DNA from 3 places in the Geodermatophilus sp. SYSU D00965 genome. Region 1 is predicted to be linked to each of the others. Evidence: predicted binding sites of a transcription regulator. Region 1 holds the regulator's gene; each other region holds the start of a gene.

The links. Region 1 encodes LexA, which represses DNA repair genes until DNA is damaged. Its sites were predicted from a motif close to TCGAACANNTGTTCGA; they were not measured.
Region 2: the regulator LexA is predicted to act here: its motif matches at 6,027-6,042, upstream of ACI789_RS21505 (HNH endonuclease signature motif containing protein).
Region 3: the regulator LexA is predicted to act here: its motif matches at 7,176-7,191, upstream of ACI789_RS01155 (DUF222 domain-containing protein).

Annotation. Positions count from the first base shown of each region.
Region 1 covers NZ_JBJGYQ010000002.1:861-11,359, reverse strand. Annotated here, with positions in the region: gene ACI789_RS01705 (SpoIIE family protein phosphatase) at 1-462, opposite strand, end outside; gene ACI789_RS01700 (vitamin B12-dependent ribonucleotide reductase) at 753-3,617, opposite strand; gene nrdR (transcriptional regulator NrdR) at 3,709-4,266, opposite strand; gene ACI789_RS01690 (hypothetical protein) at 4,652-5,263, opposite strand; gene ACI789_RS01685 (LysM peptidoglycan-binding domain-containing protein) at 5,404-6,051, opposite strand; gene lexA (transcriptional repressor LexA) at 6,254-7,006, shown strand; gene ACI789_RS01675 (hypothetical protein) at 7,070-8,119, opposite strand; gene ACI789_RS01670 (phosphatase PAP2 family protein) at 8,091-8,840, opposite strand; gene hflX (GTPase HflX) at 8,908-10,398, opposite strand.
Region 2 covers NZ_JBJGYQ010000027.1:44,469-54,967, forward strand. Annotated here, with positions in the region: gene ACI789_RS21480 (VOC family protein) at 1-202, opposite strand, end outside; gene ACI789_RS21485 (FAD-dependent oxidoreductase) at 215-1,345, opposite strand; gene ACI789_RS21490 (cyclase family protein) at 1,357-2,364, opposite strand; gene ACI789_RS21495 (LysR family transcriptional regulator) at 2,452-3,372, shown strand; gene ACI789_RS21500 (MFS transporter) at 3,499-4,743, shown strand; gene ACI789_RS21505 (HNH endonuclease signature motif containing protein) at 4,822-5,763, opposite strand; gene ACI789_RS21510 (hypothetical protein) at 6,601-6,723, opposite strand; partial or broken gene ACI789_RS21515 (alpha/beta hydrolase family protein) at 6,841-7,362, shown strand; gene ACI789_RS21520 (TVP38/TMEM64 family protein) at 7,698-8,204, opposite strand; gene ACI789_RS21525 (GNAT family N-acetyltransferase) at 8,253-8,711, shown strand; gene ACI789_RS21530 (ribonuclease J) at 8,715-10,400, opposite strand; gene ACI789_RS21535 (N-acetyltransferase family protein) at 10,463-10,499, shown strand, end outside.
Region 3 covers NZ_JBJGYQ010000001.1:232,708-243,206, reverse strand. Annotated here, with positions in the region: gene ACI789_RS01175 (cytochrome P450) at 1-805, opposite strand, end outside; gene ACI789_RS01170 (TrpB-like pyridoxal phosphate-dependent enzyme) at 1,113-2,477, shown strand; gene ACI789_RS01165 (carboxylesterase/lipase family protein) at 2,544-4,142, opposite strand; gene ACI789_RS01160 (alpha/beta fold hydrolase) at 4,328-5,023, shown strand; gene ACI789_RS01155 (DUF222 domain-containing protein) at 5,096-7,171, opposite strand; gene ACI789_RS01150 (quinone oxidoreductase family protein) at 7,294-8,190, opposite strand; gene ACI789_RS01145 (GGDEF domain-containing protein) at 8,395-9,285, shown strand; gene ACI789_RS01140 (antibiotic biosynthesis monooxygenase family protein) at 9,372-9,668, shown strand; gene ACI789_RS01135 (amidohydrolase) at 9,786-10,499, shown strand, end outside.

The DNA of each region.
Region 1 (10,499 bases):
GACCTGCTGCTGCGCCGCCTGGCGCTCACGGACGCGCTCGGTGACGTCGGTGGCGAAGGCGAGCAGCCCGATGACCGTGCCGTCGGCTGCCCGGCGCGGGACGCAGGTGAAGTCGGCGTACACCTCCTCGACCGCGCCGGTCCCCTCGCGCTCGAGCTGGACCCGCCACTCCCGGGCCGTCTGGGGCTCTCCGGTGCTGTACACCCGGTCGAACATCTCGACGACCTGCTGCCCGGCCAGCTCGGGTATCGCCTGCCGGATCGGGACGCCGATGAACGCAGGTCTGCCCACGAACGCCCGGTAGACGGCGTTCGCCGCCGCGAAGGTGTGCTCGGGACCGTCCATGCTGACCAGCAGCAGCGGCATCTCCTCGAAGGCCGCGCGCACCGCCTCGGCGTCTCCCACCTGCCGCCGCAGCGCCTCCTCCTCGCCGCCGGCCCCGCCACTGCCCTCCCCGCTCACCCCTACACCTTCTCCCGCCCGCCGCACCGCTGCCATCGGCGGGGTGCCGACCAGGACCGTGGGCAGCGGCCGCCGTCGCCGTGGACGTCACCGCAGCGCGGGCAGGGACACCGGATCCCTGCTCACTCCGGTGGGGGCACTACACGTCGGCCCCGGCCGCACTTGGCAGCCGGGGCGACGGGGTGGTGCAGGTCGGTGCAACCGGTGTCAGTGCCGAGCGCGCTGACATCCCGGCGAGCCCGCCGGGACATCAGGCGAGGTCCGCGCTGACATCCCGGCGAGCCCCGCCATCAGCTGCAGCCGCTGGTGGAGCCGCAGCCCTCGCAGACGTAGCAGCTGCCGGCCGGGCGCATCTTCGTGCCGCAGGTCATGCACAGCGGCGCATCGGTGGCCGTCCCGGTGACCAGCTCGAGCAGCTCGGCCGAGGAGTGCGCCTCCTTGACCGGCTTGTCCGCCTTCGGCTCCGGCTTGGCCGGGCCCTCGGCCGGCGCGGAGGTGCGCAGCGCCTCCAGGTCGACCTCGTCCTCCTCGACGACCTCGGCGGTGGAGGCCGAGGCGCCGTAGCCGGAGACCTGGGCGGCCCGCTCCTCGGCGCTGAAGATGCCGAGGTTGGCGCGCTTCTCCACCGGCAGGTGGTCCAGCGCCAGGCGACGGAAGATGTAGTCCATCACCGACTGCGCGATCCGGATGTCCGGGTCGTCGGTCATGCCGGCGGGCTCGAACCGCATGTTGGTGAACTTCTGGATGTAGGTCTCCAGCGGCACACCGTGCTGCAGCGCGATCGAGATGCCGATCGAGAAGGCGTCCATGACACCGGCCAGGGTCGAGCCCTGCTTGCCCAGCTTGAGGAAGACCTCGCCGAGGCTGCCGTCCTCGTACATGCCGGCGGTCATGTAGCCCTCGGCACCGGCGACGCTGAACGACGTGGTCATGCTGGTCCGCTTCTTGGGCAGCCGCTTGCGCACCGGGTGCGACAGCGCCGCGGGAGCGGCGGCCGCGGTCTCCACCTTCGCGTCGGCCTTCTTGGCCTTGGCGTCGGAGAGCGGCTGGCCGACCTTGCAGTTGTCGCGGTAGATCGCCAGCGCCTTGAGGCCGAGCTTCCAGCCCTGGAAGTAGATGTTCTCGACGTCCTCGACGGTCGCCGTCTCCGGCATGTTGACCGTCTTGCTGATGGCGCCGGAGATGAACGGCTGCACCGCGGCCATCATCCGGACGTGGCCCATCGGGGAGATGGCCCGCTCGCCCATCGCGCAGTCGAACACCTCGTAGTGCTCGGGGCGCAGGCTCGGGGCGTCGACGACGTGGCCGTGCTCGGCGATGTACTCGACGATCGCCTCGATCTGCTCGTCCTGGTAGCCCAGGCTGTGCAGGGCCCGCGGCACGGTCTGGTTGACGATCTGCATGGAGCCGCCGCCGACCAGCTTCTTGTACTTGACCAGCGAGAAGTCCGGCTCGATGCCGGTCGTGTCGCAGTCCATCATGAAGCCGATGGTCCCGGTGGGGGCCAGCACGGAGGCCTGGGCGTTGCGCCAGCCGAAGTCCGCGCCGATCGCCAGGCACTCCTGCCACTGGGCCGTCGCGGCCTTGAGCACGTCGGCGTCGTCGGCGCCCACCGGACGGATGGCGTCGTTGGCGGCGGCGTGCTTGCGCATGACCCGCGCGTGGGCGTCGGCGTTGCGGGCGTAGCCCTCGTACGCGCCGACGATGCCGGCGAGCTCGGCCGAGCGGCGGAAGGCAGTGCCGGTCATCAGCGAGGTGATCGCCGCGGCGAGGGTCTGGCCGCCGCGCGAGTCGTAGGCGTGCCCGGTCGCCATCAGCAGCGCGCCGAGGTTGGCGTAGCCGATGCCCAGCTGGCGGTAGGCGCGGGTGGTCTCACCGATCGGGTCGGTCGGGAAGTCGGCGAAGCAGATCGAGATGTCCATCGCGGTGATGACCAGCTCGACGGCCTTGACGAAGTTCTTGGCGTCGAACGTGCCGTCGTCCTTGAGGAACTTCATGAGGTTCAGCGACGCGAGGTTGCACGAGCTGTTGTCCAGGCTCATGTACTCCGAGCACGGGTTGGACGCGTTGATCCGGCCGGTCTCGGGGTTGGTGTGCCAGTCGTTGATCGTGTCGTCGTACTGGATGCCCGGGTCGGCGCACTCCCAGGCGGCCTGGGTGACCTTGCGGAACAGCGACTTGGCGTCGACGGTCTCGATGACCGCACCGTCGAGCCGGGCGCGCAGGCCGAACTCGGTGCCGTCCTCGACCGCCCGCATGAACTCGTCGGAGACGCGGACGGAGTTGTTGGCGTTCTGGTACTGGACGCTGGTGATGTCCTTGCCGCCGAGGTCCATGTCGTACCCGGCGTCGCGCAGCGCGCGGATCTTGTCCTCCTCGCGCGCCTTGGTCTCGATGAACTCCTCGATGTCGGGGTGGTCGATGTCGAGGACGACCATCTTCGCCGCGCGACGGGTGGCGCCACCGGACTTGATGGTGCCCGCGGAGGCGTCGGCACCACGCATGAAGGACACCGGGCCGGAGGCCGTGCCGCCGGAGGACAGCAGCTCCTTGGACGAGCGGATCCGGGACAGGTTCAGGCCGGCGCCGGAGCCGCCCTTGAAGATCAGCCCCTCTTCCCGGTACCAGTTCAGGATCGAGTCCATCGTGTCGTCGACGGCGAGGATGAAGCAGGCGCTCACCTGCTGCGGGGCGCTCGTGCCGACGTTGAACCAGACGGGCGAGTTGAAGCTGAAGTACTGGTGCAGCAGCATCCAGGTCAGCTCGTGCTCGAAGATCTCCGCGTCGCCCTCGGTGGCGAAGTAGCCGTGCTCGCGGCCGGCCTGCCCGTAGGTGAGCACGACCCGGTCGATCAGCTGACGCAGGCTGCTCTCCCGCTGCGGGGTGCCCACGGCGCCACGGAAGTACTTCGTGGTGACGATGTTGGTGGCGTTGATGCTCCACGAGGCGGGGAACTCCACGCCGCGCTGCTCGAAGTTGATCGACCCGTCCCGCCAGTTCGTCATGACGACGTCACGACGCTCCCAGGTCACCTCGTCGTACGGGTGCACCCCGGCGGTGGTGAAGACACGCTTGACCTTGAGGCCCTTCCCCCGGGTCGGCGCCTTGGCGGCGCGACGCGTGCGGCCGGTCAAGCGATCCTCGGTCTCGGTCACGGAGCTCTCCCTCTGTTGTGGGTCCTGCTGGTGGGGAAGGCGGCTGGGGAAGAGAGCCGCACTCTGTTCTAGCGGGTGGTGCTGACAGTTCTCAGGTGCCGGCGGCACTGCCGGCGGAGGCGGCCTGGCCCCGCCCACTCCCCCGCCGGCGCGGCGCCGGCGGGGTGTCCTGCATGCCAGGGAGCGGCGGGGTCCCGGCAGCGACGTGCCGGGCCCGGAGCTCGGTGATCTCCTTCTCGAAGTCCTCCAGCGAGGTGAAGGCGCGGTAGACGCTGGCGAAGCGCAGGTAGGCGACCTCGTCCAGCTCGCGCAGCGGCCGCAGGATCGCCAGCCCGACCTCGTGGCTGGGGACCTCCGCGGCCCCGCTCGCCCGGATGGCGTCCTCCACCTGCTGCGCGAGCTGCTGCAGCTGGTCCTCGTCGACCGGCCGCCCCTGACAGGCCCGGCGGACGCCGGCGACCACCTTGGTGCGGTTGAACGGCTCGCTGACGCCGCTGCGCTTCACCACGGCGAGGACGGCCTCCTCCACCGTGGTGAACCGCCGTCCGCACGCGGGGCACGACCGGCGGCGACGGGTGGTCGCCCCCTCGTCGGCCTCGCGCGAGTCGATGACCCGGCTGTCGGGGTTGTGGCAGAAGGGGCAGCGCACGGCGACTCCCCTCCCCTCGTGGTGGTCCGTCGATCGCTCCGCCCGGCCGGCGCGGTGGCCGCGGAGCGGCCGGAGCGCCGGGCCCGGGAGGTCGGCTGTGGACCCTCCTGGGGACATCCGGTGGACGCCACGGGGAGAACCTGAGGACCGGCCTGTGGACGGGCTTACAACGGTGCAACTACTAGATGTAGGGGAACCCTAGGCCGCGGCCCACAAGATCTGCAAGCCGGGACACGCCCTCGAGACACGGCCGTGACCAGGGGCGCTCTGCCGTCACACCGGCCACGGCGATCCGTCGCGACACGCCCCGCGGGGGTCGCTCGAGGGCGCCGGAGGGGTGTATGGCGTGTCGGCGAGACGACCGCGACGACGGGACGGAAGCGGGTCAGGCGCGGACGACGCCGTCGGCACGGGGGCTGCGCGGCCGCGGCACGCGGTCCCCCAGGCGCAGGGGCCGGGTGAGGCAGTCGAGCTCGGGGCGCGGCGGGACGGTGACCGCCTGGAGGTCGACGCGGGTGTCGTCGTCGGCCGCCCGGTGCCTCCCTGCCGCCGCGGCGGGCGCCCGGTGACGGCCGGCGAACGCGCCGCCGACCGCCGGCATCTCCGCGGTGACGTCACCACCGTGGCGACGCCGGGACGGACCGGCACCCCCGGCCGGCGCCAGAGCCGGCGCGCCCAGCACGCCGGCGACCAGCCGCTCGCGGGCCGCGGCGCGCCCGAGGTCGAGCACCGGCGCGCCGGCACCCGCACCGGGGACCGCCGCGGCGGCGCCGGCGATCGCCGGACGCGGCTCGGGCAGTCGCAGATCGCTCAGCGCGGTCCAGATCTCGCGGTCGCGGCCGGCGACCGCCACCCGGACCCAGACCTCGCAGGAGCCCTGCGCGTCGTGGCGCCAGCCGAGGATCGCCCCCGGCCACCAGGCTCCGTCCACGGACACCTCGACCGACTGCAACTGCTGGGTGAAGACCGCTGCTCGGCCTCCGGACGTCCGCGACACGGCACTGACGTTAGGTGGCCCGATGACCACAGAGCGTCAACGCCTCCGCACGGAGGGTTGACGAACCTGGCCGGTCCGCCTTGTCGCTGTCTGGCCTCGGCCGGGACCGTGCCGGGCGGCGGCACGGTTCGTCGGCGACGTCAGGGCAGCTGGAGCACCTGGCCCGGGACGACCCGGGCGCCGTCGAGGTCGTTGATCTCCTCGATCGCGTCGACCACCGCGCGTACGTCCTCGTCCGGCCCGGCGAAGTCGGCGGCGATCGACCACACGCTGTCCCCGGCCTGCACGACGACGCTGCGCTCCCCGGCCAACCGCAGGTCGCCGTCACCGCCGGCCACCAGGGGACCGAGCCACGACCCCAGCGCCACGCCGGCACCCAGAGCGAGGACCACCGACAGCCGGCGGGCCCGCCGGGTGAGCCGCAGCCGCGAGCCGGCGGCACCGCCGACCCTGCCACACCCCCCGCGCACCGGGCGAGCCGACGGCGCACCGGGCACCGCCGCTCCGGCCGGACGCGCCGGCACCGGGCGCGCCACCCGGGGCCGCACGGGCACCGGCCGGGCCGCCGCGACGCCCGGCCGAACACCTTCCGCGACCGCCGACCGGGACGGCGCCTGCACCGCCGGCAGGTCGGCACCCACCCGGGACGGGACCGTCCGCGACACGGCGGGCCGCGGCGAGTGCCCCGGCTCGCTCCCGACACCTCCCGGCACCGCCCGGAGCCGGGGCCGCCAGGGCACCTGCACCGCGTCGTCGAAGTCCAGCACCGCCTGCTGCACGCCTGCCACGACCACTCCTCCCGACCGACCCGCACCGTCGAACGCCTGTTCGATTCGAACGTCTGTGCGATGTCTACCGGACGGGTCCGACAAACGCCATCCCGCCCCGCCGAGCGCTTCGAACATGTGTTTGATCGAGGGCGCCGAGCACGCTACGGTCGGTCCTGACGGACGAGACGTGCTGCGGTGAGCAGCCGACGAGGAGGCGACGGTGGCGGAGAAGAGCGGGACGTCGGGGAGCCGCCGGAGGACGGCCGGCACGCCGGCGACCACCGAGACGGCAGCCGTGCGCACCTTCCCCGACCGGGGCGAGGCCGGCGACGGCCTGACCCAGCGGCAGCGCCGCGTCCTCGAGGTCATCCGCGACTCGATCGACCGCCGCGGGTACCCGCCCTCGGTGCGCGAGATCGGTGAGGCCGTCGGCCTGTCCTCGGCCTCCTCGGTGGCCCACCAGCTGACGGTCCTGCAGAAGAAGGGCTGGCTGCGCCGCGACCCGAACCGGCCCCGGGCCCTCGACGTGCGCCTGCCCGGCGACGCCCCCGCGGAGCTCGTCGCCCCGGCCGCCCCCGCCGGCGCCGAGGAGGGTCCCGCCCCGACCTACGTGCCCCTGGTGGGCCGGATCGCCGCCGGTGGCCCGGTGCTCGCCGAGCAGGCCGTCGAGGACGTCTTCCCCCTGCCTCGCGAACTGGTCGGCGAGGGCACGCTGTTCATGCTGAAGGTGGCCGGTGACTCGATGGTCGAGGCCGCCATCTGCGACGGAGACTGGGTCGTGGTGCGCCAGCAGCCGACCGCCGAGAACGGCGAGATCGTCGCGGCCATGATCGACGGCGAGGCGACGGTCAAGACCTACAAGCGCCGCGACGGCCACGTGTGGCTGCTGCCGCACAACCCCGCGTACGAGCCGATCCCCGGTGACGAGGCGACCATCCTGGGCCGCGTCGTGACGGTGCTGCGCCGGGTCTGACGCGCGCGCCGCCGCGCGCTCAGTTCAGCGCCACCGCACGCTCAGCACAGCGCCGCCGCGCGCTCAGGAGCGGCGGCGCAGCCTCCCGACGATCCACACCAGCGCGGCGGCGACGACCGCAGCGAGCACGCCGGCCGCGATGGCCGTCGCGCCGCCGTCGTCGGTGCTGAGCAGGTCCGGCACGGAGCCGTCCGCCGGCCCGGAGGCCGCGGCCGGGCTGGGGACCGCGCTCAACGGGACGACCGTGACGTCGGCCGGCAGGCCCTCGCTGGACACGACCAGGCCGGTCGTGTCGGCGGTGAAGCTGACCGCCTCACCCTGCGGCGACTCGGGCAGGGGCAGCCGGACCGGGTCGGCGGCCAGCGCACCGGCCACGTCGGATCCCGACAACGGCCAGACGTAGGCTTCGGTGTAGGTGCGCAGCGCGACGAAGCGGCCGTCGGGCGACACCGCTCCCCCGGTGACCATGAGCTGGCCGGCGCGCCCGACGGGGCCACCCGGGGTGCCGGTGAGCGTGAACTCGACGCCGGCCACCTCGGTGAGGCCGACCGTGCCGGCGTCCACGAGGGCGCTCACGGGGCGGTACACCTTGCTCGCGCCGAGCACCTCCTTGGACACCAGGTACGGCGTGCCGTCGGGGGCGAGCAGCAGCGCCTCCACGTCCCGGGGCCCCGCGGGGAAGGCCAGCCGGTAGACCTCGGTGGTGTCGTCCGGGCGCAGGGCGATGAGCGCCACCGTCTCCCGCGTGCCGTTGTTGTCCCCGGTGTCGGCCAGCCACACCGTCCCGTCGGCCGCCACCGCGAGGTCCTCGGGGTCGTAGGGGTCCACCGCCGTGCTGCGCACGTCGATCACCTGGCAGGTGGCGTCCAGGACGTACACGTCGACCCGGTCCCCGCCGTCGTCGATGGCCAGCATGCGGTTGCCCACCACCGCCAGGCCGGAGAGCTCCGGCAGGCGCGGGTCGGTGACCTGGCACTGCGTGCGCGGGCCCGCGGCCTCCTCGGCGTACGCGGGCACAGCGGCACCGAGCACGAGCGTCAGCGCGAGGGCCGACCCCGCTGCCAGACGCCGTACCGCGGTGCCGCTACGCGGACGGGCGGCCAGCTCGGGCACCCACCCAGCGTGACATCGCGACTGCGTCCAGTGCGTGAACCACGCCCAGCAGCAGGGTGCCGACGGCCGCTCCGACCACGGCGTCGGTGACCCAGTGGAAGTCCAGGGACACCATGGCCACGCCGGTGGCCACCGGTCCGGCCACGCTCAGCAGCCGGAACGTCCGCTGCACGCCGGCCGAGAGGCGGAACTCCACCGCCTGCCAGCGGGCGACGCCCCACATCAGCACCGCGTTGGCCACGTGGCCCGACGGATAGGACTGGCCGTCGCGGTGGAAGAACGACCCCGGGTAGGCCGGCGCGGTGCGCCCCGTCCCGTACTTGAAGCCGTAGACGACCACGGTGAGCAGCGCCAGCGCGACCAGGACCCGTAGCAGCGGCACGACCGTCCGGCGCGACCAGAGCAGGTAGCTCACCAGGCCCGCCAGGACGATCAGGATGAAGCCGCGCCCGCCGAGCTGGGTGACCGCCCAGACCGGCCAGTACGCCGCGGAGTCCTTGAGGTCCCAGGAGCTGACCACCTCGGAGACCCGCAGGTCCATCCGCTCGAGGACGCCGCGGCTGAGCAGGTCGGCGGTGACCGCGACGGTGACGAGCAGGGCCACGCCGAGCAGCCACCACGGCGGCCGGCCGACGGAGACGACCCGCTCGTGCGGCGCGGTCGCGACGTCGCCGGCAGCTGGGCGCTCGCCCGGCCGTCGCCGCACCGCGCCGCTGGTCACGTCCTCACGGTACCGGGACGTGACCCGATCGTGACCTCGGCGGACCGGAGCGGGCGCGCCGCCCCGGTCAGCCGACCGGAGCGGCGAACTCCTCCAGGGCGGCGGCGAGGGCGCCGTCCACCCGGGCGGTCAGCCGGGTCCCGCCGGCCTCGTGCTCCTCCCGGAGCACCTCGCCGTCGCGGTGCACGCGCGCGACCAGGTCGCCGCGGTCGTAGGGCACCAGCACGTCGACGTCGACGTCCGGGCGGGGCAGCCGTGCGGCGACGATGTCGCGGAGCTGCTCGACGCCCTGGCCGGTGCGGGCCGACACCCACACCGCGCCGGGCAGCGCCCGGCGGAGCATGAGGATGTCCTCCTCGCTCATCGCGTCGACCTTGTTGACGACGACCAGCTCGGGGACCGCCGAGGCGTCGATCTCCTGGAGGACGACGTGGACGGCGTCGATCTGGCCCAGCGGGTCGGGGTCGGAGCCGTCGACGACGTGCAGCAGCAGGTCGGCGGCGGCCACCTCCTCGAGCGTGGACCGGAAGGCGTCGACCAACTGGTGCGGCAGGTGCCGCACGAAGCCGACGGTGTCGGTGAGGGTGTACTCCCGGCCGTCCGGGGACTGCGCCCGCCGGACCGTCGGGTCCAGGGTGGCGAACAGGGCGTTCTCCACCAGCACCCCGGCGCCGGTCAGCCGGTTGAGCAGGCTGGACTTGCCGGCGTTGGTGTAGCCGGCGATCGCCACGCTCGGGACGGCGTTGCGCCCCCGGCTGCTGCGCTGGGTGGCCCGGGCGGTCGCCATGCCGGCGATCTCCCGCCGCAGCTTGCTGACCCGGGCGCGGATGCGCCGCCGGTCGGTCTCGATCTTCGTCTCACCCGGACCGCGGGTACCGATGCCGCCACCGCCGGCGACCCGGCCACCGGCCTGCCGGGACAGCGACTCACCCCACCCGCGCAGCCGGGGGAGCATGTACTGCATCTGGGCCAGCTCGACCTGCGCCTTGCCCTCCCGGCTCGACGCGTGCTGGGCGAAGATGTCGAGGATCAGCGCGGTCCGGTCGACCACCTTGACCTTGAGGATCTTCTCCAACGCGTTGAGCTGGCCGGGCGTGAGCTCGCCGTCGCAGATCACCGTGTCGGCGCCGGCCGCGGCGACGATGTCGCGGATCTCGGCGGCCTTGCCCGAGCCGACGTAGGTGCCCGCGTCGGGCTTGTCGCGCCGCTGGCTCACCGCCTCCAGGACCTGTGAGCCGGCGGTCTCGGCCAGCGCGGCGAGCTCGGCGAGGGAGCGGTCGGCGTCGGCCTGGGTCCCCTCGGTCCAGACACCGACCAGCACGACGCGCTCCAGGCGCAGCTGGCGGTACTCGACCTCGGTGACGTCGGCGAGCTCGGTGGACAGGCCCGCCACGCGGCGCAGCGCGCCGCGCGCCTCGAGGTCGTAGGAGCCGGTCGTCTCCTCCGGCTCGTCCCATCGCTCGTCGGGACGGGTCGCCTCCTCGGCCGGCTCGGGGGCGGCCCGGAGGGCCCGCTCCTCGGCGCCGCCGTGGCCGGCGCGGTTCTGTGCTGTCGTCATCGTGTCCAGCGTGGCACGCCCCACCTGCCGGGGCATCTGAGTTGTCATCGCCCGGTACAACACCGCGGCCGCCCGGGACCATCCCGACGCGTGACCGGGGT
Region 2 (10,499 bases), on a different contig from region 1:
TCAGGTCGATCCGCTTGTCGGCGGACTCCCGCAGCCGGACGACGTACTGCTCGGGGCTGCCCTCGGCGGCGAGGAAGGTGAGGCCGGAGTCGGTGTGCTCCTCCTTCAGGCCCCAGGTGTCGGTGAAGAACTCGCGCTGGACGGCGAGGTCGGGCACGGCCAGGTCGACGTGCCGCAGGTGGGTGATCAGGCGCTGGGTCATCTCTGGAGTCCTCTATGCGGGCTGGCTGGTCAGCTGGGCGATGCGGCGCATCACGCCGGGGACGTCGCCCTGGACGTGGTCGAGCTGCCACTGGGCGACCTGGTTGGAGGCCTGGACGACGGTCCAGGCCCGGTCGAACCGGCGGGCGGTGAACGCGTCCCACAGGGCGTCGTCGACCGCGTCGCGGGTGAGCAGCAGGTCGGTGAGCGCGTAGGCGTCCTCGAGCGCCTGCGCACCGCCCTGGGCGATGGTGGGCGGGCAGGTGTGCGCGGCGTCGCCGATGAGCACGACCCGGCCGCGGTTCCACGGCGCCGGGAGGACGTGGGTCTCGAACCAGGTGTAGTTGACCCGGCTCGGGTCGGTCAGCGTCTCGCGGATCTCGTCCCACGGACCGTGGTAGGCCTGCGAGAGCTCCAGCATCGTGGCCAGCTGCTGCTCGGGCGTCAGCGGAGAGCGGTCCTGGGCGGGCTCGACGATGTAGGCGTACAGGCTGTCCTCGCCGGTGGGGCAGTAGCCGGCGATGAACGAGGGCCCGCCGTAGAACAGGTCGGTGCGGGTGACGCTCGCCGGCCGGGGGCCGAAGACCCGCCAGATGCCCATGCCGACCGACTTCGTCTCGAGGTCGATGCCCAGCGCCCGGCGGGTCCAGGAGCGGACGCCGTCGGCACCGACGACCAGCTCGTAGCGGCCGGTCGAGCCGTCGGCGAAGGAGACGTCGACGCCGTCCGCGTCCTGGCGCAGCTCGGTGTGCGTCGTCCCGAACCGGACCTTGACGCCGACCGCGACCGCGCGGTCGACGAGGATCCGGGCCAGCTCCGGGCGGGACATGCCCATGGCGGCGGGCAGGTCCGGGCCGCCGGTCCTGGCGTCGGGGATCTCGGCGACCACCGTGCCGGCCGGGTCGGGGGCCCGGATGCCGGTGACGTCGAAGGCGTAGCCGGCGGCGCGCACCTGCTCCCAGACGCCGAGGGTGCGCAGCTCGCGCAGCGCGTTGCCCTGCAGCGTGATGCCGGAGCCGAGGGCGGTGGTCTCGGGCTTGATCTCCACGAGGTCCACGGCGACGCCGGCCTCGGCGAGGCGGATGGCGGTGGCGGTGCCGGCCAGGCCGGCGCCGACCACGAGGACCGAGTTCACGGCGGGCACGGGCGTGCTCCTCACTTCACGGCGATCGGGTTGACCGGGGCGCCGACGGCGCCGGTCACGGGCAGGGGCGCGGCGGTGAGGAAGAAGTCCCACCGGCCGTCGGCGGCGCAGTCGGCCGCGAGCGCGTCGAGGTCCCACATCTCGCCGATGAACAGGCCCATGTTCGGGATGGCGACCTGGTGCAGCGGCTGGAAGGCGACGTCGAACTCGTTGGGGCGGACCTCGAAGCCCCAGGTGTCGGTGGCGACGCCGGCGATCTCGGTGCCGTGCAGCCAGTCGGCGGTGGTGAAGCTCAGGCCGGGGGAGGCGCCGCCGGCGTAGTCGCCCCAGCCGCGGCCCTCGGCGATGTCGCGGCGGGCGCGCGCGAGCCGGCCGGTCCGCACGAGCAGGAGGTCGCCGCGGCCCACCCGGGCGCTCTCGCCCTGGGCGGCGATGGTCGCCTCGAGGTGGTCGGCGGTGATGGCGAAGCCGTCGGGCAGTTCGCCGTCGGTGCCGATGGCCCGGCCGACGTCGAGGAGGACGCCGCGGCCGGCGAACAGGGCTGCGGTGGTCTCGATGCCGGTGACCGCGTCGCCATCGCTGGTGACGACGTCGCCCGCGCGCCGGCCGTTGTAGGCCATGCCGTGGTCGAAGATGTGGCCGAGGCCGTCCCACTGGGTGGAGGCCTGCAGCGGCATGAAGATGACGTCGTCGGCCCCGCCGATCCCGTGCGGGAAGCCCTGGGTGCCGCGCTCGGCGTCGGTGCCGGTGTCGGTCATGGTGTGCACCGGGTTGGTGCGCCGCCGCCAGCCCTTCTGCGGGCCGTCCGTGTCGAAGCGCTGGGCCAGCGAGAAGCTCACCCCGCGGCGGACCAGCCGGGCACCCTCGACCCGCTTGGCCTCGTCGAGGAAGTTCAGCGTGCCGAGGACGTCGTCGGCGCCCCAGCGGCCCCAGTTGGAGCAGCGCTTGGCGGCGGCGGCGATGGCGCCCTCGGGGTCGGCGGGGTCCAGCGGTGGGACGTCGGTGGTGGCGCGGGTCACGCCGTCCACGGTCGCGGCCCACCGGGGTATCAGGGAAGACCGAAAGGGTGATGCCGGTCATCGATGGCGTCTATAGGCTGCGCGACCGTGAACCTGGCCAACCTCGACCTCAACCTGCTGGTGTCGCTGGACGCGCTGCTCGGCCAGCGCAGCGTCACGCGGGCGGCGCAGCAGCTGGGGCTCAGCCAGCCCGCGCTGTCGGCGTCCCTGGCCCGGTTGCGTCGGCACTTCGGCGACGAGCTGCTGTCGCGGGTGGGCAACAGCTACCGGCTCACGCCGCTGGCCGCGCAGCTCAGGCCGCGGGTGCGGCTGGCGCTGGACGGCGTGGAGCGGGTGTTCACCGCGCAGCCGGACTTCGACCCGGCCGAGTCCACCCGGGAGTTCTCGGTGCTGATCAGCGACTACAGCTGCGCCGTCCTCGGCGACACGCTGGCCCAGCTGCTGGAGGAGGAGGCGCCGGGGGCCCGGCTGCGGCTGGCGCACAACACCCCGGACGCGGTCGACCAGGCCCACCAGACGTTGCTCAACACCGACCTGATGGTGCTGCCGCGCGGCTTCCTCTCGGACCTGCCGTACGCCGACCTGCACCGCGACCGATGGGTGCTCGTCGTCTCCTCCGACAACGCCGAGGTGGGGGAGTCGCTCACCGTCGAGCAGCTGCAGACGATGCCGTGGGTGGCCACCTACCACGGGCCGACGGCGTCCACCCCGGCCGCACGGCAGATGCGGATGCTGGGCATCGAGCCGAGGGTCCAGGTGGTGACCGAGAGCTTCCTGACCGTGCCGGGGCTGGTGGCCGGCAGCGACCGGATCGCGCTGCTGCAGGAGCGGCTCGTCCGGTTGCTGCCGCTGGACGCCGGGATCCGGGCGCTGGCTCCGCCGTTCGAGGTCGGGCCGCTGCTGGAGGCGATGTGGTGGCACCCGCTGTACGACGGCGACCCGGAGCACATGTTCTTCCGCGACCTGGTGCTGCGGGCGGCGCACCAGGCGACCGACCCGGTCGAGTGAGGCATCAATCTCGCTGATAGTGCGCATCAGGACTTCGCCGTTCCCTGATGCAGGCCGGCGTCCGCACACTCCTGCGCCAGTGATGCCGGTCACCGGGCCGGCACCCCGCCCTCTCGGAGGAGCCCCGTGTCGGAACGTGTCCTCAACTCGCCTGCGCCCGGAGCGGAGTCGCTGGCCGGCGAGGTCGCCGTCGACCCCACCACGGGGCGACCGGCCGGCCGGCCGCAGGCGCTGGTCCTGCTGCTGTCCAGCTGTCTCGGCGTGCTGGGGTCGGTGCTGCTGGCCCCCGTGCTGCCCCGCATCCAGGACGCCTTCGCCGGCACCCCGGGCGTGGAGGCCCTGACCCCGATCGTGCTCACCGCGCCGGCGCTGGTCATCGGCCTGACCGCGATGGTGGCCGGCCGGATCGTGGACCGGGTGGGCCGCAAGCGCCTGCTGGTCGGCGCCCTGGTCGTCTACGCGATCGCCGGCACCGCGCCGCTGTGGCTGGACTCGCTGCAGCTGATCGTGGCCAGCCGCGTGCTCGTCGGGCTGACCGAGGCGGCGATCATGACCTGCTGCACCACGCTGCTCGGGGACTACTTCCACGGCTCGCAGCGGGAGCGCTACTTCGGCCTGCAGGTCGTGTTCACCACCGTCGCGGCCACCGTCTTCTTCGGTCTCGGCGGCGCCCTGGGCGCCCAGGACTGGCGGACGCCATTCTGGCTGTACGCGGTCAGCCTGCCCCTGGCGGTGCTCGCCGCGAAGTACGTGTGGCAGCCGACGCCGGTCGCGCGGACCGAGAAGCTGCCGCCGATGCCGTGGCGGCAGCTGGCCGGCCCCGTCGGGGTCACCCTCTTCGGTGGCCTGGTCTTCTACGTCCTCATCGTCGAGCTGTCGTTCGTCCTCGACGGCATCGGCGTGGAGTCCACCGGGACCATCGGCGCGGTCAGCGCCATCGCCTCGCTGGGGACGGCGGTCGGCGGGTTCCTGTTCGCCCGGGCCGCCCGCCTCGGCCCCGCCGTCACCGTGCCGGCGGCCTTCGCCCTCTCCGGGGTGGGGCTCGTCGGGCTCGGCCTCGCGGGCTCGGTGCCGATGGTGGTGGTGTGCGCCGTGGTCACCGGGTTCGGCAACGGGCTGCTGCTGCCCGCGATGCTCAGCTGGGCGCTCGGGTCGCTGAGCTTCGAGCAGCGCGGCCGCGGTACCGGCGTCTGGACCTCGGCGATGTTCATCGGCCAGTTCGTCTGCCCGCTCGTGGTGCTCGGGCTCAGCGGTGCGATCAGCGGGTTGGGGTCGGCGCTCGTGGTGATCGGCGCCCTCGCCGTGGTCGCGGCGGTCGGTGTCCGGCTGGCCCGGCCGTCCGCGGCGGCCGATCCGGCGCTCGCCCACTGACTCCTCCCGGCTTCGGTCTCCCCGGCCGGCCGCGCCCCTTCCCCGAGGGGTGCGGCCGGCCGGTTCGCGTCTGCGGGCTCAGCCGGCTTCGGGGTCGGGTGGGTGCGTCTCGTCGAGCCAGGGTGGGTCGGGTTCGGGGTCGGGGGAGTGGCCGGGTGGGCTGCTGATCCGGGTCAGGCCGGTGGGGGTGCGCACGAGCAGCCGGCCGTCGGCGAGCAGGTCGACGTGCCAGTGCCGGGCGAAGGTCTTGATCCGGTGGTGGGTGCGGCACAGGCAGCACAGGTTGGTGCAGGCGGTGGGGCCGCCGTCGGCGTGCGGGCGGACGTGGTCGAGGTCGTGGCGGGCCGGGGATCGGCGGCAGCCGGGCCAGCGGCGGCGGCGGTCGCGGGCGCGGATGAAGCGGCGCTGGGCGGCGGTGGGCCGGTAACGGGACGTCGGTGGGGGCGGCCGCAGCCCGGGCCCGTCGGGCGGGGCTCCGGTCGCCGTGCCGCCGGTCGCCGTGTCGGCTGGTCGAGGTGTCGCGGAGTCGCTTCGTTGGCTTGTCGCCGTGTCGACTCCTCGACGCGATCGGCCCCGCTGGCGTCTCCTCCGGCGGGTGGCGCCGGCGGCGCGGGCCAGCTGGGCGCGGGTGGCCACGGCCAGCAGCGCGCCGCCGGCCGGATCGTGCACGGCCACGGTGACGCCGCCCCCGCGGGGGGCGGGGCGCAGGCCGAGCATGTCCAGCTGGGCCAGCAGTTCCCGGCACTGGGCGGCGGTGACCACCGCGCCGTTGATCTCGGCGGCGGGCTGGTGCGCGGCGGCGGGGTCGAGGGCAGACAGGGCGGCGTGGATGGTCAGCTGCGCGGTGACCGGCGGGCGGGTGGTGTCCCAGGGCCGCAGGATCAGGTCCCGGGCGACCTGCGCGCGCAGCACCCCGATGGGGCGGTCGTCGCCGGCGGCGCGCAGCAGGTCGGCGTAGCCGGCGACGGCGTCGGCGCAAGGCGTGCGCGGCGGGCGTGGGCATCTCGGCCACGAAGGCACTCAGCCCCTCGTCGACGGCCTGGACGCGGACCTGCGCGCGGGCGGCGGCGGCCCTGCGGCGGCGGTCGAGGGCGTCGGCGTCGATGCGGGCGAGTACCCGGCGGGTGCGCTCGCGCAGCGCCGGGGCGGTGCGCGCGCCGGCGCCGGGCAGCACGACCGCCAGCACCCGGGCGGCCACCTCGGGGGTGACCTCGCCGAGCAGGTCGGCCAGCACCGCCGCGCGGCGGCGGTCGATGCGGCCGGCGTAGAGCGCGCTCCACGCCTCGGGCAGCCGCTCGACGAGCACCAGGGACTCCACCGCCAGGACGGCGGCCTCGGCCTCGGTGCAGCCGCGGATGAGCGCCAGCTCGGGCACGAAGGTCTCCGACACGTCGGCCAGGCACGGCGGGCGCCGGTCGAGGGTGTCCCGGCCCGGGCGCCTGGCCGGGCCGACCTCGGCGTCGGCGTGCTGCCGGTCGATCCGCCGCCGGCGGGCCAGCGAGGCGATCCAGACGGCCAGCTCCGCGGCGGCGCGGGCGGCGAGGGCGTCGGCGGCCCAGATGTCGGCCACGTGCTCCAGCTCGCTGCCCGGGCCGCCCAGATGGCCCGGCCGCACGTCGACGGGCGCCCCGCACTCCGGGGGTCGCGGCGGCTGGGTGTCGAGCACGACCCCATCCTGACCTGCGGTACGACACTTCCGACGCCGTCCGAGACCGGACCACGCGTGGACCGTCGTCGCGGGCTCACCGCCGGGCCGGCCGGGCGCTGCGGCAGTTCCTCGCCCACCTGGCCGCGTAGCCCTCGAACGCGAACAGCCCGTCCGGACGACGTCCGGACGGGCTGTTCGCGTCTCGTGGGTCAGGCGGCGCGGTGCACCGACTGGGTCGTCGGTGTCGGCGCGGTCCAGCGCATCTCCATGTGCCGGCGGCCGGAGCCGTCCACCACGAAGACCCAACGACACTGCGGGCAATCCGTACGCACTTCAGCCACCTCTCGTTCACCTGTTGTTCACCTTCTCCCCACAACGGCACGGATGGGTCTCGAGTCACGCAACCGTTACCGACCCGTTATGAAGAGCGGGTGACGTGGGCGGCAGGGATGCGGGTGCTCGAGGTGCGGGACGAGCGGACGGGGGAGACGTTCCCGACCTGGCTGCTCCACCCGGCGGACGGCGAGGCGCGCGAGGTCCTGCTCGGCGACCGGTACCCCGTCTCCGCGATCCCGGACGCGCCGGTCCGCCCCCAGCCCGCTCCCCTGGTCGTCGTCTCGCACGGCACCGGCTCCAGCCCGTTCCTCCACCGCGAGCTCGCCGCACACCTGGCCCGCAACGGGTTCGTCGTCGCGCTCCCCGAGCACCCGCGCAACAACCGCGACTGCAACGACCTCGCCGGCACCGCCGAGATCCTGCGCAACCGGCCCAGCCACGTCCGCGCGGTCATCGACGAGGTCGGCCGGCACCACCCGGTGACCGCTGCCGTCGCCGTGGTCGGCCACTCCCTCGGTGGCTACACCGCGCTCGCGGTGGCCGGCGCGCGGCCGGCGGCGTTCCCGCACGAGACCGCCGACCGGCAGCCGGCGCCCGTCCCGGTCGAGGCCGACGACAGGGTGCGCGCCCTCGTCCTGCTCAACCCGGCCACCCCGTGGTTCGGCACGCCCGGCGCGCTCACCGACGTCCGCGTGCCGATCCGCGTGCTCACCGGCACCGTCGACCCCCACACGCCGGCCTGGCAGGCCCAGCTGGTCCTCGACGGGGTCCCCGACCGCGCGGCCGTGCAGCACACCGCCGTCCCGGGCGCCGGGCACTTCTCCTTCCTCAGCCCGTTCCCGCCGCACCTGGTGAGCCCGTCGCTGCCGCCGTCCGTCGATCCACCGGGCTTCGACCGCGCCGCCCACCACCCGCGGCTGCTCGCCGACGTGCACGCGTTCCTCGCCCGCCACCTGACCCGAGCCAGCGACTACAGCCAGCCCAGCACCGAGGCCCCGAGGCCGACCTGCAGCACCGCCCCCGGCACCACCCCGGCCGCGGTGCCCAGCGCGTGCGGCCACCACCGCACGCTGGACAGCCCGGCCGCGTAGCTGACCACCCAGAACGGCACCGGGCTCATGCGCGCGACGAGCACGGCGAGGAAGCCGCGGGAGCGGAACAGCCGGTCGGCTCGCGCGAGCCGCCGTCCGGCGATCCGCGCGACGGCGTCCCGGCCCAGGGAGCGCGCCACCGCGAACCCGCCCATGCCCCCGAGCCACCCGGCGGCGATGGCCACCGCCAGCCCGGCCGGGAAGCCGGCTGCGGCACCCAGCAGCACCGACAGCGCCGTCCGCGGCACCGGCGTCATCAGCGCGCCGGCGCAGGCCAGGACGACGGCGGCCCACCCGGCCGGGCCCGCGTCGTGCAGCCAGCTGCGCAGCGCCGGGACCCCGGGCCGCTCGACGGTCAGCGCCAGGACGACGGCCCCGGCCAGCACCAGCCCCAGGACGACGAGCCGGCGCCATCCGCTGGCAGGCTCGCCGCCGTGCGCATCGAGCCGGTCGACCCCGCCGCCGACGAGGGCCTCGCCCGGGACCTGCTCGCCGTCCAGGCCGCCGCCTACGCCGTCGAGGCCGGGCTGATCGGCGACGACCGGATCCCGCCGCTGCGGGAGGACCTCGCCGGCCTCCGCGGCGCCGGCCTCACCTGGCTGGCCGCGCTCGACGCCGACGGGCGGCCGGCCGGCGCGGTCGCCTGGACCGAGGACCGCGCACTCGTCGACGTCGAGCGGCTGGTCGTGCGCCCCGCCGCCGCCCGGCAGGGGATCGGGACGGCGCTGGTGGAGGCGGTCCTCGACCGAGCCGGCGGGCGTCCCGTCGTCGTGGCCACCGGCCGGGCCAACACCCCCGCCCGGGCGCTCTACGAGCGGCTCGGCTTCACCCCGACCGGGGACCGGGAGGTCGCGCCCGGGCTCTGGGTCACCACCTACCGGCATGCCGGCTGAGGCTCACGCGTCGACGACGATCGGGATGATCATCGGCCGGCGCCGGTAGGTCTTGTCCGCCCAGCCGGAGACCGCGCGGGCGATCAGCTGCTCCAGCTGCACCGCGCCGCCGACGCCCTCCTCGGCCGCCTTGGCCAACGCCTTCTCGATCACCGGGATGGCCGTCTCGAACGTCGCCTCGTCGTGCACGAAGCCGCGGGCGAGGAAGTCCGGCTCCTCGGCCAGCCGGCCGGTGTCGGCGTCCACGATCGCCACCACGGTGATCACGCCCTCCTGGGCCAGGGTGCGGCGGTCGCGCAGGTGCGCCTCGGTGGCCTCGCCGACCGTCGTCCCGTCGACGTAGACGTTGCCCGCGGGGACCTTCCCGGTGATCCGCACCTTGTTGTCGACCAGGTCCACCACCACGCCGTCCTCGGCGAGGACGACGCCGCGCGGGTGGACCCCGGTCTTGACGGCGATGTCGCCGTTGGCCCGCAGGTGCCGCCACTCGCCGTGCACCGGCATCACGTTGCGCGGCCGGACGACGTTGTAGCAGTAGGCGAGCTCGCCGGCGCTGGCGTGGCCGGAGACGTGCACCTTGGCGTTGCCCTTGTGCACGACGTTCGCGCCCCAGCGGGTGAGCTCGTTGATCACCCGGTAGACGGCGTTCTCGTTGCCCGGGATGAGCGAGCTGGCCAGCAGCACGGTGTCGCCCTCCGTGATGCGGATGACGTGGTCGCGGTTGGCCATCCGCGACAGCGCCGCCATCGGCTCGCCCTGCGACCCGGTGCAGATCAGGCACACCTGGTCGGCGGGGAGCTTCTCCAGCTCCCTCATGTCCACCAGCAGGCCGGGCGGCACCGTCAGGTAGCCCAGGTCGCGGGCGATGCCCATGTTGCGGACCATCGAGCGGCCCACGAACGCCACCTTGCGGCCGTGCGCGTGCGCGACGTCGAGGATCTGCTGGATGCGGTGCACGTGGCTGGCGAAGCTGGACACGATGACCCGCTTGGGCGCGGTCCGGAACACCGTCTCGATCGCCGGCACCAGCTCGCCCTCGGACGTGGTGAACCCGGGGACCTCGGCGTTGGTCGAGTCGGTGAGGAACAGCGACACCCCCTCCTCGCCGAGCCGGGCGAACGCGCGCAGGTCGGTGATCCGCCGGTCGAGGGGGAACTGGTCCATCTTGAAGTCGCCGGTGTGCAGCACCATGCCGGCAGCGGTGCGGATCGCCACGGCGAGCGCGTCGGGGATCGAGTGGTTCACCGCCACGAACTCGCAGTCGAACGGGCCGAAGGACAACCGGTCGCCCTCGCCGACCTGGCGGGTCACCGGCCGGATCCGGTGCTCCTTGAGCTTGGCGTCGACGAAGGCCAGCGTGAGCCTCGAGCCGACCAGCGGGATGTCGCGCCGCTCGCGCAGCAGGTAGGGCACCCCGCCGATGTGGTCCTCGTGGCCGTGGGTGAGCACGATCGCCTCGACGTCGTCCATGCGGTCCCGGATCGAGGTGAAGTCCGGGAGGATCACGTCGACCCCCGGCTGGTGCTCCTCGGGGAACAGCACGCCGCAGTCGACGACGAGCAGCCGGCCGGCGTGCTCGAAGACGGTCATGTTGCGGCCGATCTCGCCCAGGCCGCCGAGGGCCACCACCCGCAGGCCGCCGTCCGGCAACGGCGGGGGAGTGCGGAGGTCCGGGTGCGTGTGGCTCATGCCTCAACGCTACGGCGGTCCCCCGGCGGACCCCTGCACGGGCGGCCCGGTTGGATGGGCCCGTGGCGGAGGGCTGGCTGGTCAGGGACGCGACGCAGG
Region 3 (10,499 bases), on a different contig from region 1:
CGTGCAGCTGGGCCCACTGCTCGGGGTGCCGCGACAGCCCGTAGACGGTGTTGGCGATGCCGTAGACGGTGGTGTCCACCCCGGCGGTCAGCAGCGAGCGGACCAGCATCGGCGCCTGCTCGTGGGTGATCTCGCCGCGGTCGGCGGCCGCCCAGATCTGCGCGCCGAACCCGTCGGGCGCCAGGTTCTCCCGCTGGCACTGCTCCCAGATCCAGGCCTGCACCGGCGCCGCGGTGGCCAGGGCGTTGCGGCGCAGCTCGTTGTCCGGACCGAAGGCGTTGAACGCCAGCCCGCCGTAGGGCAGCAGGTTCTCCCGACCCTCCTCGGGCAGGCCCATGGCGTCCGGGAAGACCCGCAGCGGGTAGACCTCGGCCAGGTCGGTCACCGCGTCGAAGGTGCCCTGCTCGACCAGCCGCTCGGCGATCTCGGCCGCGGGGGCGGCGAACCGCTCGCGCAGCGCCCGCATGCTCCGCGGGGAGATCACGCCGTTCATCGCCGTCCGGACGACGGTGTGGTCCGGCGGGTCGGCCTCCAGCAGCAGGCTCGGCGGCCGCCAGGGCTTCTCCTTGGCGAAGTCGGCCAGGCCGGCGCCGCGGCTGGAGACGAAGGTCTCCCAGTCCCGCAGCGACGCGGAGACCTCGTCGAACCGGCCCATCGCGTAGATGCCGTAGCGGGGCAGGAACACCACCGGCCCGGCGTCGCGCAGCCGGCGGTGGAAGTCGTAGGGGTCGGTCAGCACCTCGGTGCCGAACGGGTCGTCGTCCAGCACGGGGACGTCGGTGGCGGGCAGGCTGTCGACGGTCATCGGGGTTCTCCTGGAGCTCAGAGGTCGAGGACGAGACGGGGGCAGGCGGCCCGGGACACTCAGACCAGGGTGACCGCGCTCACCACCGCGTCCCACCGGACTCTCATCCAATGAGAAGTCGCGAGGTTGACGAGGGCTCCGGTTGCCCCGCTACGGTGACGGGCGTGAGCCGTTGCACGCGCTGGTGGGCGTGGTCGTCGAGGACGACCCCGGCCCGCTGACGCGCGCCCGGACCGTCCCCCCGCCGGACGGTCCGAGGTCCTCCCCTTCGGTCGGCCGGTGGGCCGTTCCTGGAGGAGAGCACCCGATGACGAGCACCGACGTCGGTGACCTGGACCGCGCCGTCCGTCCGCTGACCAAGGCCGTGCTGGCCGAGGCGGACCTGCCCACGCACTGGTACAACCTGGCCGCCGACCTCCCGGCGCCGATGCCGCCGTACCTGCACCCCGGCACCGGGGAGCCGCTGGCGCCCGACGACATGGCGCCGCTGTTCCCGGCCGCGCTGATCGAGCAGGAGATGACCGGTGAGCGGTTCGTGCCGATCCCCGAGCCGGTGCGGGAGGTGTACCGGCTGTGGCGGCCCTCGCCGCTCTACCGGGCGCACCGCCTGGAGCGGGCCCTGGAGACCCCGGCGCGGATCTACTACAAGTACGAGGGCGTCAGCCCCGTCGGCAGCCACAAGCCCAACACCGCGGTCGCGCAGGCGTACTACAACGCGGCCGAGGGCGTGCGGCGACTGACCACCGAGACCGGCGCCGGCCAGTGGGGCAGCGCGCTGTCGTTCGCCTGCTCGCTGTTCGGGATGCAGTGCGAGGTGTGGCAGGTGCGCGCCTCCTTCGACAGCAAGCCCTACCGGCGGATGCTCGTGCAGACCTTCGGCGGCGTCGTCCACCCCAGCCCCTCGGAGCTGACCGAGGCCGGCCGTGGCTTCCTCCAGCGCTTCCCCGGCACGACGGGCAGCCTGGGCATGGCGGTCAGCGAGGCGGTGGAGTCGGCGGCACCCGACCCCGAGGCCCGCTATGCGCTGGGCAGCGTGCTCAACCACGTGCTGCTGCACCAGACCGTCATCGGCGAGGAGGCGCTGCGGCAGCTGGAGCTGTTCGGGGAGGCGCAGGCCGACGTCGTCTTCGGCTGCGCAGGTGGCGGGTCGAACCTGGCCGGGCTGGCCTTCCCCTTCCTGCGCGGGAAGCTGGGCGGGCGCACCGGCACCCGGGTGGTGGCCGTCGAGCCGACGGCGTGCCCGTCGCTCACCCAGGGGCGGTACGAGTACGACCACGGCGACGTCGCGGGGCTCACCCCGCTGATGAAGATGCACACGCTGGGGCGGGACTTCGTGCCCGACCCGATCCACGCCGGCGGGCTGCGCTACCACGGGATGGCCCCGATGGTCAGCCACGCCGTCGAGCTCGGGCTGATCACCGCGCAGGCGGTCGACCAGCGCGAGGCGTTCGACGCCGGGGTGCTGTTCGCCCGCACCGAGGGGCTGGTCCCGGCGCCGGAGTCCTGCCACGCCATCGCCGGCACGATCGCCGAGGCCCGCCGTCGCGCGGGCACCGGCGAGGAGGGGGTGCTGGTCCTCGGGCTGTCCGGCAACGGGCAGCTGGACCTGCCGGCCTTCGCCGAGCACCTCACCGGCACCCCGGAGCCCACCGCCGGCGACCAGCCGTTCTGACCGCCGCTGCGCGGTCGGGCGGACCACCGGGTCCGTCCGGCCGCGTCAGCCGGTGGGCTGTGCGTCTCAACCGGTGGGCTGCGCGTCCCAGAACGCGCACTGGTGCTCGTCGGCGAGGGCGGCGTCGGACAGCACGGTGCTCGCGCCGCCGGGCTGCAAGGACAGCACGCCCTCGCCTGAGCCGTACTCCGGCCAGGCCGTCTGACCGGCGACGGCGGGGTCCCCGGACCGCACGAAGGCACCCCAGTACTGCTTCATCTCGGCCGCGAGCTGCTGCTCGGCCGCGTCGAACGTCGGGGCGATGGGCGTGCCGTTGTCGAAGCTCGGCCACAGGTACGCCAGCTCGGCGGCGTGCCCGGCGCCCCACTCGTAGCCGGGGACCGGCCGCAGGCCGGGCCCGGTGCGGGCGGCGAACTCGTACCCCCACGTCGGCACGTGCGCAGCGAGGTCGCGGGTCAGCGCCCGGTTGGGGCAGCCGCCGATGCCGGCGGCGAGTCCGGCGTCGGTCCAGACGGCGCCGGCGAGGTACGCCGGGGTGAACTGGTCCGCGTCGGCCGGCCACGGATAGCGGGCCAGCACCTCGTCGGCGGCCTCAGGGAAGGTCTCGCGCACCCACGCCTCGTACTGCTCCCGCGTCCAGCCGATGCTGTCGGCCGCGAAGGTCCGGCCCTCGTCGAGGTTGGCCCCGACGACCACCGGGACCTGCGCGAGGTCTCCCTCGGTGACGGCGACGCGCGGGTCGGCGGGCAGGAACGGCGTGCCGCGGACCGGGGGGACGACGGGCATCGGGGCGTCGATGAGCGCGGCCACCGGGGCGCCCCGCAGGCAGGCCGCCGCGGTCGCGGCGTCGGTGCACCCCACGGCTGCGGCGATCTCCTCGCCGCCGGCGTCCGCGTCCTGCTGGGTGCGGCTCGGGCACGACCCGCTCTGGAGCATCGCGGCGGCGAGCAGGTCGCGGGACCCGGGGGCGACCAGGTGCGTGCAGACGGAGAAGCCGCCGGCCGACTCGCCGCCGACGGTCACCCGGGCAGGGTCGCCGCCGAACGCGGCGACGTTGTCCCGGATCCAGCGCAGCGCCGCCTGCTGGTCCATCAGCCCGTAGTTGCCCGACTCGCCCTGCTCCGCGGTGAACGCGGGGTGGCCGAGGAAGCCGAGCGCCCCCAGCCGGTAGTTCAGCGTCACGCCGAGGACGCCGGTCGCCTCGACGATCTCGGTCATGTCGTGCTGGTTGGAGCTGCCGTTGAGGAAGCCGCCGCCGTGGATGAACACGTAGACCGGCAGGCCGTCGTCGACCGTGGTGCCGGTGGGGCGCTGCACGTTGACGAACAGGCAGTCCTCGGTCTCCGAGCGCGGCCCGTTGGTGCTCTCGGCCGCGGGGCAGCGGTTGCCGAACTGCTCGGCCGGCCGGACGCCGTCCCACGGCGCGGCCGGCTGCGGCGGGGTCCACCGCAGGTCCCCGACCGGCGGGGCGGCGTACGGGATGCCGAGGAAGCTCTCCACCCCCTCGGCGCGGATGCCGCGCACCGCGCCCTGTGCGGTGTCGACGACGGGCGGGTCGTCCGACTGGGCTGCCACCAGGGCTGCCGCGCCGGCCGGCGACCCCACGGCGACGAGGACCCCGGCCAGCACGGCTGCCGGCGTGGCGAGCAGATGACGACGGCGCATTCCGTCCCCCTCGTGCGGCGATCGGTACGGCACGGAGACGCCGGGCGTCCGGGGCGGCGGGGCTGGCCGCTCTCGGGAGGACCGGCGCGCGCTGCGGCAGATCGGGACCGGGCCAGCATCCGCCGCGAACCGCCCCGACGGCAACAGCCGCCGAGGTGGTCCGACGGGCCCGGCAGACTGGCCCGGTGGAGACGTCGACGACGCCGGGCGCCGTGCTGGTGCACGGGCTGTGGCACGGCTCGTGGTGCTGGGACGCCGTCCGCGCCGCGCTCGACGAGCGGGGCATCGACAGCGTCGCCGTCGACCTGCCGCTCACCGGCCTGGCCGAGGACACCCGGGTGACGCGGGAGGCGCTCGACCGCTTCGGGCGGCCGGCGGTGCTCGTCGGGCACTCCTACGGCGGGGCGGTGGTCACCGGCGCCGGCACCCACCCGCTGGTGCGCGAGCTCGTCTACGTGGCGGCGTTCCAGCTGGACGACGGCGAGTCGGTCAGCCGGACCCGCGCCGGACAGGGACTCCCCGACACCCGGCTGGCCGATGCGATGCGCGTCTCCGGCGACGAGGTCGGCCTCGACCGCTCCCTCGGGCGCCACCTGCTGTACGGCGACGCGCCGGCCGACGTGGCCGAGGCGGCCGCCGCCCGGTTCCGCCCCGTCCACCGCACCGTCTTCCGCGGCGTCCCGGAGGCGATCGCCTGGCGGACTGTGCCGTCGACCTACGTGGTGTGCACGGCCGACGAGGCGGTGCACCCGGAGCTGCAGCGGGCGATGGCGCAGCGGGCCACCCGCACCGAGGAGTGGGCCTCCGGACACAGCCCCGCCGCCACCCGCCCGGACCAGCTCGCCGACCTGATCGCGGAGCGGGTCGCCGCGCTCGGCTGACGACGCATCCGCGCCGCGCCGCGCCGGCTCGGTGCCGGCCGGTCGGTCGGTCGGTCGGTCACGGTCGGCCGCTCAGAACGGAGGAGGCGCCGTGGTGACGGTCAGGCCGGTGGGGGTGGTGACGGTCAGCGTGCCGTCGGGGGCCAGGTCGTGCGTCCAGCCCGGAGCCTGGTGCTTGCCGCGGTGGTCACCGACGCAGAGCCCGGCGAGGTTCACGACCGCGGTCGGCCCGTCGGGGTAGCGGACCCGGTGGTCCAGTTCCCCGGTCACCACCGGGCGGCGGCACCCGGGGAACCGGCAGCGACGGTCCCGGGCCCGGACGAAGCGGTCCAGCGCGGCCGAGGGCCGGTAGCCGTCGGTCGGGCCGGGCGCCCGGAGGCCGGGCCGGCCGGTGAGGTCGTGGGTGCAGCTCATCGGGTCGCTGCGGCACCGATCGGCGCCGCAGGAAGCCGCCCGGCGGATCTCGGGCAGGTCGGTGAGCGACACCAACGCCCCTGTGAGGGCGTCGACCAGGGCGATGCGGGGCCGGTCGGCCAGCCCGCCCCCGGCCGTGCGGGCCAGCAGGTCCGTCAGCGACTGCCGGTCGGCCTCGGCCGCCACCGCGAGCGCCTCGAGCGCGTCGACGGCGGCGTCGACCCGCCCGGCCGGGCTCGCCCGCCAGGCAGCCTCGTCGGCGGATGCTGCGGTCTCAGCGGTGCGCACCAGCCGCCGCACGTGCGCGAGCGCGAGCTGAGCGCGGTACGCGGCCTGCGAGGCGTCGTCCACCGCCCGGTCGGCCGCCGCCCACCAGCCGTCGTCCGGCGCGCCCTGGGTCGGCGGTCCGCCGACGGGTGGTGCCGTCAGCACCGGATCCTCGGACGCCCACCGGTCGTCCGGCGGATCGGGATCGGTGACCAGCCCGCGTTCGACGTCCGCCCACCATCGCTCCTCGGCCTCCAGCAGAGCTCGCTCGAGGGACGGGTCGGTGTCGACGTCCCAGTGCCACGTCTCGCCGTCGCCCCTCGCCCAGTCGCCGGCGGCCGGCGCATCGACGCGGTCCCCGGCAGCACCGCTGCCGGTCACGACCGGATCGTCGTAGGAGACGGCGGCGTCAGCCGCGTCGGCCACGGGGCCGTCGGAGAGAGCGCCGGGCGCGGCTGCGTCGGACGGGGCTGCAGGCGCGGCTGCGTCGGAGGGAGCGCCGGGCCCGGGGGCCGGATCGGCGCCGGTGAGCAGCCGGAGCAACTGGCGGACCACCTCGGCCGGGACCACCTGCCCGTTCAGCTCCCCCGGCTCGTCGCCACCGAGCACCGTGCTGACCGCGGCGACCAGGGTGAGGGCGATCTGCACCGGAGGCCGGTCCGACTCCCCCGGCCGCAGCACCAGGTCCATCAGACAGTCGGCCATCTTCCGCGCCCGCGTACGGGTGTCGCCCGGTTCGCTGGGCAGCGCGTCGGCGTACGCACCCAGCGCGCCGTACAGCGCCTGCGCCTCCGGCAGCGTGAGCACCGTGGTGACCGCAGCCATCCCCTCGGTGCGCTCTCCGCGGAGGTGGACCCCGCGCTCCCTGACCGCCTTCGCGAGCCGGTCGGCCGCGTCGCGGGCGCCCCGCCGCAACGTCTCGCGGCGGGCCTTGTCCCGGAGCTGCGCCGGCGTCGTGATCTCTCCCCGCGCCGCGCGGTCGGCCATCCAGCGCAGCAACGCCGCCTCGATCTCGGCGCGCAGCCGGTCGTCGCCGATCGGGGCCACGAGGTCCAGCAGCGCCCAGAGGTGGTCGGCGTGCAGCGCACCGGCCTCCAGCGCCGCCAGCGCCGCCGGCAGCCGGGTCACCAGCGTGACCGACCGCTCGAGCAGGTTCTGCGCCGACCGCTGGCTGTAGGCCAGTGCCACCGACAGCTCCGCTGAGGCCCACTCGCTCACCGGCCGCAGCACCTCCGGCCGGACCGCCCACCGCTCCGGGCTCATCGCCCCGCGCTCACCCTGCTGGCGGTCGAGCGACGCCGGCCGGGACGCGGCGAACTCGGCGACCGCACGAGCCCGCCGGGCGACCAGTCGGGAGATCTCGCGATCCGCCGCCTGCACCACGCCCAGCGGACCGCCCGACAGCGCCACCGGAGAGCGGCCGGGCGCCGAGGACTGCGCCGCCTCGGCCACCACCCCGCCGTTCATGCGTTCGATCATACGTTCGAACGACCACCACCGCAACGCGTCCAGCGGCGAAGGCGCAGGTCAGCTCGCCGTGATGCGGGCGCCGACCAGTCGGCCGCCCACGACGACGGTCCCAGCCGGCGTCAGGGGAACAACAGCAGCTTGCCGGTCGTCCGCCGTCCCTCGAGGTCCTCGTGCGCCCGGCGGGCGTCGGCCAGCGGGTACCGGCCACCGATGCGGACGTCGAGCCGGCCGGCGGCGACCATGTCGAGGACCGCGCCGGCCCGCTCGCGCAGCATCTGCGGGGTGCGCGTGTAGGTGGCCAGCGTCGGCCGCTGCACGTACAGCGAGCCGTGCCCGGCCAGCTGCTGCAGCACCAGCGGCTCGGGCTGCCCGCTGGCGGCGCCGTACAGGATCATCCGCCCGGTGGGCCGCAGCGCGGTCAGCCCCGCGGCGAACGTCGTCCGGCCGACGCCGTCGTAGACGACCGCCGCGCCCTCGCCGCCGGTGAGCTCGCGGACCCGCTCGGGGAAGCCGTCGTAGCCGACGACGACGTCGTCGGCACCCGCCGCGCGGGCCAGCTCGGCCTTCTCCTCGGTCGACGTCGTGGCCAGCACGTGGCCGCCGCGCGCCCGCACCAGCTGGGTGAGCAGCAGGCCCACGCCCCCGGCCGCGCTGTGCACGACGGCCCAGTCGCCCTCGGCGACGGGGTAGGAGTCGGCGGTCAGGTACTGGGCGGTGCAGCCCTGCAGCATGACGGCGGCGGCGACGTCCGCGGCCACCCCGTCGGGCACCGGGACCAGCTTGTCCCGGGGCGCGACGACCCGGGCGGCGTAGCTGGCCGGGACGTCGAGCCAGGCGACCCGCTCGCCGGTGCCGACGACGGTGCCCGCACCCTCCGCACCGACGACCGCGGGGAGTTCGGAGCCGTAGGGTGGCCGGCCCTCGCGCTCGTACACGTCGCGGAAGTTGACGCCCACGGCCTCGACGTCGACCAGCACCTGCCCGTCGCCGGGCTCGGGGTCGGGTCCGTCGCGCACCGTCAGCACCTCGGGTCCGCCGGTACGCTCGATGACCACCGCCTGCACGTCGCCTCCCGTTCTCGGCCGTGCCTGGTGCCTACCACGCACAGACCGAGGTCACACGACGGGGTGACCTGCGGATCGGGATCCCGCAAGCTGGTCCGACCACCTGTCGAGACCTGGTGGTATCGGAACACCGCAGGGATGAACGGGGATGCGGGCATGGACGGTCACGCGGTCACGGCGACGCGGTCGTGCGCGCCCACGCCCGTGGACCTGCACCGGGCCGTCGTCGACACCACCGACGCCCTGATCGCGGTCATCGGGCGGGACGGCCGCCTGCTGCACGCCAACCCGGCGCTCCAGCGCTTCACCGGCCGCACCGAGGCCGAGCTCCTGGGCCGCCACTTCTGCGACGTGTACGTGGTGCCGGAGCACGTGGTGCTGGCCGTGCACGCGGTGACGACGGCCATCGAGCAGGGCCTGGCGTACCCGCAGGAGGGCGACTGGCTCACCGGCGACGGCACCCGTCGGCGCATCGCCATGCAGAACACCGTCCTCCGGGACGGGAGGGGTGAACCTTTCGCCGTCGCCACCGTCGGCATCGACGTGACCGTCGAGCGCGACCGGGAGGACGAGCTCCGCGTCCGGGCCACCACCGACGCGCTGACCGGCGCCCGCACCCGCGGCGTCCTCTTCGAGGTCCTGCACGAGCACCTGGATGCCCGCAGCGGCGCAGGTTGCGGCCTGCTGTTCTGCGACCTCGACGACTTCAAGACCGTCAACGACGTGCACGGCCACGCGGTGGGCGACGTGCTCCTCCGGGAGGTCGCCGCGCGGCTGCTCGAGGTGGCCGCCCCGGGCGACGTCGTCGCCCGTTTCGGCGGCGACGAGCTCGTGCTCGTGCGCCCCGGCACCGACGAGGTGGCGCTGGCGGAGCTGTCCGCGGCCGTGGCCGCGCGGATGTGCGCGCCCGTGGTCGTCGGGGACGCGATCCTCCCGGTCTCGGTCAGCACCGGCTACGAGGTCGGCCCGCCCGGCACCCTGCCCGACGACCTCGTCGCGGCCGCCGACCGCCGGATGTACGGGGTCAAGGCGCGCCGCCGCCGGTAGCCGACGTGCCGGGAGCCACCCCGACGGCCGACACTCGACGCCACGACCGGGATCCTCCGAGGGGAGACGCGCTGATGATGACCGTGGTGACGACGACCAGGCTGCGCCCGGGAGCCGAGCAGGACTGGGACTCGGTGGTCCGCGACCGGTTCGAGTCCGCGCACGGCCGGCCGGGCTGGATCTCCGGCCAGCTGCTGACCCCCGAGGACGAGGAGCACACCCGTGTCATCGTCGGCACGTGGCGCAGCCGGGAGGACTGGGCGGCCTGGCACGAGGACCCCGCCTTCCTCGACCAGCGCACCCGGCTGACCCAGCTGGAGGCCGAGCCGAGCACCACCGCCTGGTTCAGCGTCGTGGCCGACGCGCGGGCGGCGCAGGGCTGACCGCGGGAGCCGGGTCGTCGCTGACACGCTCGCGATCGCGCGCGAGGCCTGCTGGAATGCCTCCACCCGGCGGCCCTGCAGAGGTCCGCCCCGGTCGCCGACAGCGAGGAGGCCTCGATGACGCAGGGGACGACGCCGGCGGAGCTCGTCGTGACCGGCGGCCGGGTGTGGACCCAGGACCCGGCCCGGCCGTGGGCGGAGGCGGTGGCCGTCCGCGGCGGCCGCATCGTGGCCGTCGGGACGGCGGACGAGGTCGCGGCCACCGTGGGCCCGGACACCGCGGTGCACGAGCTGGCCGGCGAGATGGTGATGCCGGGACTCGTCGACGGGCACGTGCACCTGAACCTCGGTGGCAGCCAGGCCGCCTTCGAGCTCCCCCTGCTCCCCACGGACGGCGTCGAGGAGATCCTCGAGAAGGTGCGCGACTGGGCCCGGGAACTCGAGCCGGACGCCTGGGTCATCGGCGGGATCATCGGCAGCACGACCATGGACGGCATCACCGACGCCGACACCCTCGCCCGGCTGGACGAGGCCGGCGGCGGTCGGCCCGTGCTGCTCCGCGACGACAGCATGCACAACCGGTGGGTCAGCTCCCGCGCCCTGGAGCTGATGGGGGTCACCCCCGACTCCCCCGACCCGGAGGGCGGTCACTACGTCCGCGACAGCCAGGGGCGGCTGACCGGCGTCCTGCACGAGCTCGCCTCCGGCCTGGCGGAGGGCGCTTTCACCGCCTCGGTGGCAGACCTGGAGGCGCGGGTCCGCACCGCGGTGAGGACGGCGATCGGCATCCTCAACGGCTTCGGCATCACGGCGGCGCAGGAGGCGGCCACC